2 regions of the Candidatus Filomicrobium marinum genome follow, and region 2 is predicted to be linked to the other one. Evidence: predicted binding sites of a transcription regulator. Region 2 holds the regulator's gene; the other holds the start of a gene.

Region 1 (4,419 bases), 460 kb from region 2:
AAATGTCCCGTCATCGTGTCTGCGCGCAAAGCGGAGCGAGTCGCAGCGCCAGCGAAAATGATCGATAATGCAATTGAAGTGAGGAGGTAGGTTTCATCCCAGGCAACGATACCATCGATACGGTAAGCCAGCATGCCCGTATAATGCATGGCTGCGACCGCTAGTCCCACCGCACTGCCACCAATCACAGGTGCTGCACTGGTCAGGCCGCTGGTCGCGAAGGCGAACCCCAATCCAGCCCCCGTAACCGCGACAAGCAGTGAGACGACCGTCAAGACCGGCATAAACGTCACGGGGACGCCTGGATTATAGGCGAGCATTGCGATGAAATGCGTACACCAGATGGCAGCGCCTGCAGCAACGCCGGTCAGGAAGTTCCAGCCGTACCGCTGCAATCCCCCGGTGGTTGCGGCCCGGTGAAGGAGGCTCAAGGTGACGCCCACGCCGGCTAGACACACCAACGAAGCCAATCCGACGAGCCAGACATTGTGCTGGCCGACGATGCACGAGAGAACGCTATACATGTACGATAATTTCCAGGACAAAAGTTGGTATGCCTGGATAGAGAGAACCCATTAAAAACGTGTGTATTTCTCTGAAAATGCACGCTAAATCAGGATCACAAGCACGGTGTGCAGTTGTAGAGTTGTGCTGACCTCCCCCGCAGGTAGGCACCCGTTAGATAAAATCCACACAATTTTTGAGTTGTGTTGCGGAAATGGCAATACCGGCAAAGTTTGGGTTTTGCGATCCGCTGAAAGAATCTGATTTCAAGGCACTGCCTTTTGCGGCCCTGCTAAAACAACTGGAAGTTGAGAATCCAGATGAGAATAGATACGGCGATATGGTGCCAGGTCCGACCTCGGTCGCACTTGGCTGTGTTTGCGCTGTGGCTTTGCCTGAGTTTGGTTCTGCTGGGTTCATACGAAGGGACTCAGGCGCAGGAACAACCCGCTGCAGCAGAACGTGAAGCAGCGCGCCGGGTCGTGTTGCGCTTTCTCACGACCAGCGACTTTCCCCCGTTTAACTTTTATGACGAAGACGGCGTGCTAACAGGCTTTAATGTCGACTTGGCGCGCGCCATATGCCTGGATCTGGACGTTACATGCGAGATCAAGGTCGAGCCCTGGGAGAATTTGCTGCCCTCCCTCCTTCGGAAGGAAGGTGATGCAGTTATCGCCTCGCAGATGGTGACAGCTCAAGCGCTCACCAATTATGACTTCACCGACCGATACTTTCATACCCCGGGTCGCTTTGCTGGACGTCGTGATGCCACAGGGCTGGAAGCTACGCCCGAAGCTTTATCGGGGCGGAAGGTCGGTGTAGCGCAAGGCACCACGCACGAGGCGTTCATCCGGCAATTTTTCCGGGGCAGTCAGATCGTCACGTTCAAGGATGCGGATGCCGCGCGTGAGGCCCTCAAAAAGGGGGACGTCAACGCCATATTTGGTGACGCTATCAGTTTGTCCTTCTGGTTGAACGGTACCGCCTCCAACCAGTGCTGTGAATTCAAAGGAGAGGCGTTTCTCGAGCCCAAGTTCTTTGGGGATGGCGTCGCGATAGCGGTTGCGAAAGGGGATCGTCAGCTTAAGGCTGAACTCGATGACGCCTTGAAGCAGGTTCGCTCGAGCGGACGATTTGTCGAACTTGTCACACGCTATTTCCCGTTCCGTATCTATTGACACCGCAGGTTGCATGCGCACAAACGGTTCAGATACACAACTTTGCCCTACGATGATCGCCTTGCGCGGTTATCAAGCTCTAAAATGTCATACTCCTGAAACTTGAATCTTCTCATGGTGCGATCGGGGGATACACTAGTCTATCGGCCACCGGTCTGCAGGAAAGCTGAGGATGACCAGATACCGCGCAATGTTTATTTCTGATGTCCATCTCGGCACTCGAGCGTGCCAAGCTGGGCAGTTACTCGATTTTCTTCGGGAACATGACGCCGATACGATCTACCTCGTCGGCGATATTGTTGACTTCTGGCGCATCAAGCGCGGTGCAGTATGGCCTCAGTCACACAATGACGTATTGCAAAAGCTTTTACGCAAGGCACGCAAGGGCGCCCGGATTGTATTCATTCCCGGCAACCACGACGATGGCCTGCGACAGTATTGCGGACAGCGCTTCGGCGGCATTGAGATCGAGCGGCAGTTCATCCACGAAACGGCGGATGGCAAACGCTACATCGTCATGCATGGCGACGAATTCGATGTCGTGGTGCGCTATGCTAAATGGCTGGCGTTGCTCGGGGATCGCAGCTACCAGCTCGCCCTGTGGACTAATGCCCCGGTGAATTTCGTACGTCGGCGCCTAGGGCTCGAATACTGGTCCCTCTCCAACTATCTGAAATTGCGCGTTAAATCCGCTGTCAATTTCATCGGAGAATTTGAACGCAAGCTTTCAAGCGAGGCACAGCGGCGAGATGCGGACGGGGTGATATGCGGACATATTCACCATGCCGCCTCAAGAAACTTTGGCGATATCCATTATCTGAATACAGGTGATTGGGTCGAGAGTTGCACGGCGATCGGTGAAACAGAAGATGGCCGTTTCGAGCTTATTCGGTGGATGGATGTCGTACAGGCACGGACAGCCGCATCGGAAGCGAGCCTCGTGAAGGAAGACTTAAAGGCGGCGTAAATGAAGATCCTCATCGCCACCGACGCTTGGAGACCGCAAGTCAACGGTGTTGTGCGAACCTACGAGCGTCTGGCGGAGGAAGCTGCGCAGTTGGACGTCGAGCTCACGTTCTTGACGCCGGCGGAATTCCAGACATGGCCGTGCCCCACGTATCCGGAGATTCGTCTGGCTCTCCCGGGCTATGCCTACATTATCGAACGCATGAAACTGATCCGACCGGACGCTGTTCACATCGCGACCGAAGGACCGCTGGGCTGGATGACGCGCTCACACTGCATCCGGCGCGGTGTTCCCTTTACGACCAGCTTCCACACGCGGTTTCCCGACTATCTGTCCCGGCGCTTTGGCATTCCTGAGAGCTGGATCTGGTCAATCCTGCGTCGGTTTCACAATGCGGGCGCGGGTATCATGGTCGCGACGCCGAGCCTCGCAACGGAACTCGACTCACGGGGCTTTGACCGCATCATGCCCTGGACGCGGGGCGTCGATACGCATGTTTTCCGACCACGCAACGTGCGCCGCTTCGGAGAGGGGCCTGTTTTCCTTTACGTTGGGCGGGTTGCTGTCGAAAAGAATATCGAAGCGTTTTTGAGGACGGACCTACCTGGTAAAAAGGTTGTGGTTGGGTCCGGACCGCAGTTTGCAGAACTACGGGTCAAGTATCCTGACGTTACCTTTACCGGCAAACAGATCGGTGAGGATTTGGCGGAGTGCTACGCCTCGGCAGACGTCTTCGTCATGCCAAGCCAGACTGAAACCTTCGGTATCGTATTGCTGGAGGCGATGGCTTCGGGGCTGCCTGTTGCCGCTTATCCTGTCACGGGTCCGCTCGACCTTGTTCGCCAAGCGGAGACGGGATTTTTGTCAGAGGATCTAGCTGCCGCTGCTAAGGCTGCCATGTCACTGGATCGTGACATCATCAGAAAGCGCGCGCTCGACTACAGTTGGGAAGCCGCGGCTCGGCTCTTCATCGCGAACATCGAAACAGCGCTCTTTGCGCGACTGGGGCAAGGCACACCCAAGCGACGCGTTACCCTAGCGCGGCCAGCAAGTTCCGCCTGATCTTTCGTTTCTTTTTTCCCGATACGCTTCAAGCGACAACCAGACCATTTGCAAATGCAGGCGGCGCGATCAGGCGCAGACGAGGCCCTGCGGACGTCACAGTCAACGGGCTATCTGCGATCTGATCCCCATCAGCCTGTACAGCAATATCGGAGCCAGCAACGGTCAAGTGCTGGCACGGGATGATCTTGACGCTCGGCAAACGCATGTGCAGCCCAGCAGCGACTGACAGTAGCTCGAGCAAGCGTCCGCGGCGGGTTCGCGCCGCGAACAAGAGCGCTTGAAAGCCGGTTTCAGAAAGGCTGGCTTCCGGGGCAATAACGTACGTTCCGGCGTAATTGCGACCGTTGGCGACAACGAGCCATGAGGCTTCAAAGGCTTTTCCATCAACAGTTAGGGAGAACATTTTCGGCCTTTTCGCCAGCGCCTTAAGGATCGGCATGGCGTAAGCGAGTTTGCCGATACGCCGTTTGAGGCTGAGGTCGAGGCCAGCAACGATCTCGCCATCGAAGCCCGCTCCGGCCATCAGGAAGAAAGGGTCTTTGTTTGCAAGGGCTCCGGCGACGTTGACGACAGGGCCTGTCATCAAAACTTCGGCAATTTCCGTAGGCTTCTTTGGCATTGCGATTTCGTTCGCTAGAACGTTGCCTGTGCCCGTGGCGATGATGCCGATCGGTATGGTGGTATTCTCGCCAAGCGCTGTCGCCA
Region 2 (4,419 bases):
TCACCTGGACGCAACGCCGACAATGCGACGCCCTTCAAGCGCGCGAACACAGTCCTCCCGCCCTGATTGATGTCAACGACGGCAGCAGGCCGATCGAGAACGCCCTCAACTTCGACCGTATAGCCTTGCAGATCCAGACGTGCCTTGATGGGCTGGCGGAGGATCCTATCTGGCGCGTTCGGATCAATTAAGCGCGCAAATTCGCTGTTGCGCACGCGGAAAGAAACCTCCAGAGCGGTGGGATCAATAAGGTCGGCTAGCTTTTCGTTTTGCGAGACGCGGCGGCCGAGGGTGGCTGCGACCGATGTCAAACGGCCGGCAAAGGGTGCGCGGTAGCTTGTGTCACGCAGCGCGCGTTCGGCATCCTTCAATGCGATGCCAGCGCGCTCGAGGTTCTTTTGTGCGCGATCATTGAGAGCTTCACCCGCTACGATTGCCTGCGTCTTCGCCGCGAGCGACTGTTCAGCGGATGAGACCGCCATTGTCGACTCGTCCAGCGTGGCGGCTGTTACGATATCTTTCTTATGGAGTTGCTGCTTGCGCTCTAAATCCGCTTTCCGAACGTCAAGTTGAGTGCGGGCGAGATTTTCGTCGGCTCGCAGGTAGCTTAAAGCGGCCTCGGCTTCGGCGAGTTCGGAGCGCGCCTGCATAAGGGCAGCCTCGGCGTCGGTGACGCGCCGTTGCGCCGTATCGGGGTCAATGTGGAACAACAATTCACCTGCCTCGACTGCGCGACCGTCGCGGAAATTGTCAGCGATCTCAGTGATTGGCCCGGACGCAGCGGCCCGGATTTCCAGCGTCTCCCACGCGTGAATCTGGCCGTATGCAGTAATGACTGGCGTTAAATCTTGCGCTTCGAATTGACCGCCTTGCACGGAAAACTCGCGCTCTCGGGCTTGCATTTTGCGGCCTGACTTCTCGGCCGTCATCACTGAATGCACACGCCACCCCGCGACCCCCAATAGTCCCAAGGTAACGGCGACGATCATAAGCCCCGAAATTGCGCGGGTTATCAGCCGCATTTCCTTCCCCTCCATCACTTTCGCTCTGCTTAACGTCAGAGGTATGGTGATTTCCGTCGCTGGCGCAGAATTTCCGACTTATGACCAGCGTCCCGAACGAACAAAAAGTGCGCTTCATGGTTACCGGCGACGATCATGGAGGAGAAAAATGGCAGAGATCGACTGAACCCGCATGCAATATGGTGTTCATTGGGCATTCAGGCGGAAAAGAAGCTTGCTGATTGCCGCTAATAAACGGCTTTAGACGCCGGGCGCACCTGCCCTGGGCATTGAAATTAAAAAGCAATCAATAATGTGCCACACGGGAGCCCGCATCATCCTGATGCTGGTCCCGCGTTGCAATCTTTCGTCAAAAGTGAAACTGGCGATTGGTTGTGCGCTCACCGAACACGTATCCAGCGCCGCGCACCGTGCGAATAGGGTCGCGCTCTTTGCCGCGGATTAACGCTTTGCGCAATCTTCCGATGTGGACGTCAACGGTCCGCTCATCGACGAAGGCGTTGCGCCCCCAGACGCCATCCAGCAATTGCGAACGGGAGAGGACGCGCCCGGGACTTTCCATAAGAAATTCGAGGAGGCGAAATTCCGTCGGCCCCAAGCGAACTTCCCGAAGACCGCGAGACACCTTGTGGGCGGCACGGTCGAGTTCGACCTCGGCTACGCGGAGAACCTCGGCCGTCCGTTCCGGTGCAGCCCGCCGCAGAATGGCCTTCACGCGTGCCATCAGTTCAGGAAGCGAGAAGGGCTTGACCACGTAGTCGTCGGCGCCGGTAGAGAGACCACGAATGCGGTCAGCTTCCTCGCCGCGCGCGGTCAGCATGACGATGGGGACGTTACGCGTCTCGGCTTTGGACCGCATCCGACGGCACAACTCAATGCCTGACACTGACGGTAGCATCCAATCCAGAACCATGAGATCGGGCAGTTCCTCAGAGACCATAATCTCTGCTTCCTCACCGGTTTCGGCGTGGCTGACCCGATAGCCCTCGGCTTCCAAATTGTAACGGAGGAGTTCAGCAAGCGGAAGTTCGTCTTCTATGATCAAGACCTTAGCTGACATGATCCAATTTTCCGGTCATTGAGCGATTAGGTATGCGACCCGTTTACTGCACCCTGACTCGTGATCAGCGTCGTACTGGTGTCGTCACTCTTCGGCCTATCGTCGGATATGGCCTCGCCGCTGACCAAGAATTGGATGGTCTCAGCGATATTGGTTGTGTGATCTCCAACGCGCTCAATGTTCTTAGCGCCAAACAGAAGATGCGTGGAAATCCCGATGTTGCGCGGATCCTCCATCATGTAGGTGAGGAGTTCTCGGAACAAAGAGTTGTAGACAGCATCGAGTTTCTCATCATCGCGCCAGACCGCAAGCGCGCGCTCAGCATCGCGCTCCGCGTAGGCATCGAGAACGTCGTTAAGCTGGCTGAGCGCGAGTTCCACCATATGACGCAGCCCCGTGATCAACGGCTTGGGATGGGGCTGACTGGCGATGGCGTGCGCGCGCTTTGCAATGTTCTTCCCGAGATCGCCAATGCGTTCGAGATCGCTCGCGATACGCATGGCCCCGAGGATATGGCGGAGTTCCCCAGCGCTCGGTTGACGCCGGGAGATCATCGCGACGACTTTCGCCTCGATGCCCCGCTCGAGGGCGTCGATCTGCCGATCGGTTTCGACCACCTTCTCGGCGAGATGCGGGTCACGCCGCTCCAACGCATCGAAGGCAAGGCCGAGGACGTGCTCAGCCAAGCCACCCATCTGGGCTATCGATTTGTCGAGGAGGGCAAGCTCCTCTTCGTAAGATTTCACGGTTTGCGATGAATCGCCGACCATGATCGCTCTTCTCCTTTTGGCAAACCACCCCCCTGGGGTCTCGCCGCCAATATCGCGGGTCAGTTCCCGGCCAGTTTAGGCTTAGCCGAAGCGTCCCATGATATAATCCTGAGTCCGCTTGTCCTGCGGGTTTTCAAAGATCTGCTCTGTATCGCCCACTTCCACGAGATAACCGATGTGGAAGAACGCCGTCTTCTGCGAGACGCGACGCGCCTGCTGCATGGAGTGCGTCACGATTACGATCGTGTAGTTCTGGCGCAGTTCATGGATCAGTTCTTCAACCTTCGCTGTTGCGATCGGGTCGAGTGCCGAACAGGGTTCGTCCATGAGGATAACGTCTGGGGTCGTGGCGATGGCGCGAGCAATGCAGAGACGCTGCTGCTGGCCGCCCGAGAGACCCGTACCGGGCTCATGGACGCGATCTTTGACTTCTTTCCAGAGACCCGCCTTTTCAAGGCTCGTTTCAACGATCTCTTCGAGGTGGGTTTTGTCGCGAACGAGGCCGTGAATGCGCGGCCCATACGCAATGTTGTCGAAGATCGACTTGGGGAATGGATTCGGTTTCTGGAAGACCATGCCAACGCGGGCGCGCAACTCCACGACGTCGAGATCGCGATCGTAGATGTCCTGCTCATCGAGTTCGATCTTACCAGTTACCCGGCAGATCGGGATCGTGTCGTTCATGCGGTTTAAGCAGCGCAGGAACGTTGACTTACCGCAGCCCGAGGGGCCAATCAGCGCCGTCACGGAGTTGCGCGGAACGTCGAGGTTTACATCAAACAGAGCCTGCTTGGCACCGTAGAAAACGCAAACATCACGCGCCGTGACCTTTGGAGCTTCGCCGTTGGCGACGCCGCTCATAGGTGCGGTTTCCGCCGTTGCGCTGGTTGCAATCTGTTCCATATCAGCCGCCAATCTCAATTACCATTTCCGTTCGAATTTGCGCCGCAGGTAGACGGCCGCTGCGTTCATCACGAAGAGGAACATCAGCAGGACAATCGTCGCGCCCATCGTTCGCTCGACGAACCCGCGCTCGGCGGAACTCGCCCACATGTAAATCTGCACCGGCAAAGCCGTCGCCGGGTCCAAGGGCGTTGTCGGATAGTCGACAACGAACGCCACGAGGCCGATCATCAGAAGCGGTGCAGTCTCACCAAGCGCTTGAACAAGACCGATGATGGTTCCCGTTAGAATACCGGGAAGCGCCAACGGCAGTACGTGGTGGAACAAGGTCTGCATCTTCGACGCGCCAACACCTAGCGCAGCCTCCCGGATCGATGGCGGCACAGCGCGAATAGCGGCGCGCGTCGCAATGATCACGGTCGGCAGTGTCATGAGCGATAGCACGAGACCTCCGACCAGGGAAGCTGATCGTGGCAGGCCCATAAAGTTAATAAAAACCGCCAATCCGAGCAGGCCAAACACGATGGACGGGACCGCAGCGAGGTTGTTGATATTAACCTCGATGATGTCGGTAAACGTGTTCTTTGGCGCGAATTCTTCCAGGTAGGCTGCGGCCGCTACACCGATGGGAACCGCAACGAGTGCCACAATCAGCATCATGAAG

Evidence for each region. Region 2 encodes PhoB, which activates phosphate uptake and scavenging genes when phosphate is short. Its sites were predicted from a motif close to TGTCATNNANCTGTCAT; they were not measured.
Region 1: the regulator PhoB is predicted to act here: its motif matches at 1,768-1,784, upstream of YBN1229_RS08105 (UDP-2,3-diacylglucosamine diphosphatase).

What each region holds. Positions count from the first base shown of each region.
Region 1 covers NZ_LN829119.1:1,705,476-1,709,894, reverse strand. Annotated here, with positions in the region: gene YBN1229_RS08115 (putative bifunctional diguanylate cyclase/phosphodiesterase) at 1-524, opposite strand, end outside; gene YBN1229_RS08110 (transporter substrate-binding domain-containing protein) at 825-1,682, shown strand; gene YBN1229_RS08105 (UDP-2,3-diacylglucosamine diphosphatase) at 1,855-2,649, shown strand; gene YBN1229_RS08100 (glycosyltransferase family 4 protein) at 2,650-3,711, shown strand; gene YBN1229_RS08095 (diacylglycerol/lipid kinase family protein) at 3,740-4,419, opposite strand, start outside.
Region 2 covers NZ_LN829119.1:1,241,317-1,245,735, reverse strand. Annotated here, with positions in the region: gene YBN1229_RS06035 (efflux RND transporter periplasmic adaptor subunit) at 1-1,022, opposite strand, end outside; gene phoB (phosphate regulon transcriptional regulator PhoB) at 1,372-2,082, opposite strand; gene phoU (phosphate signaling complex protein PhoU) at 2,109-2,852, opposite strand; gene pstB (phosphate ABC transporter ATP-binding protein PstB) at 2,934-3,713, opposite strand; gene pstA (phosphate ABC transporter permease PstA) at 3,774-4,419, opposite strand, start outside.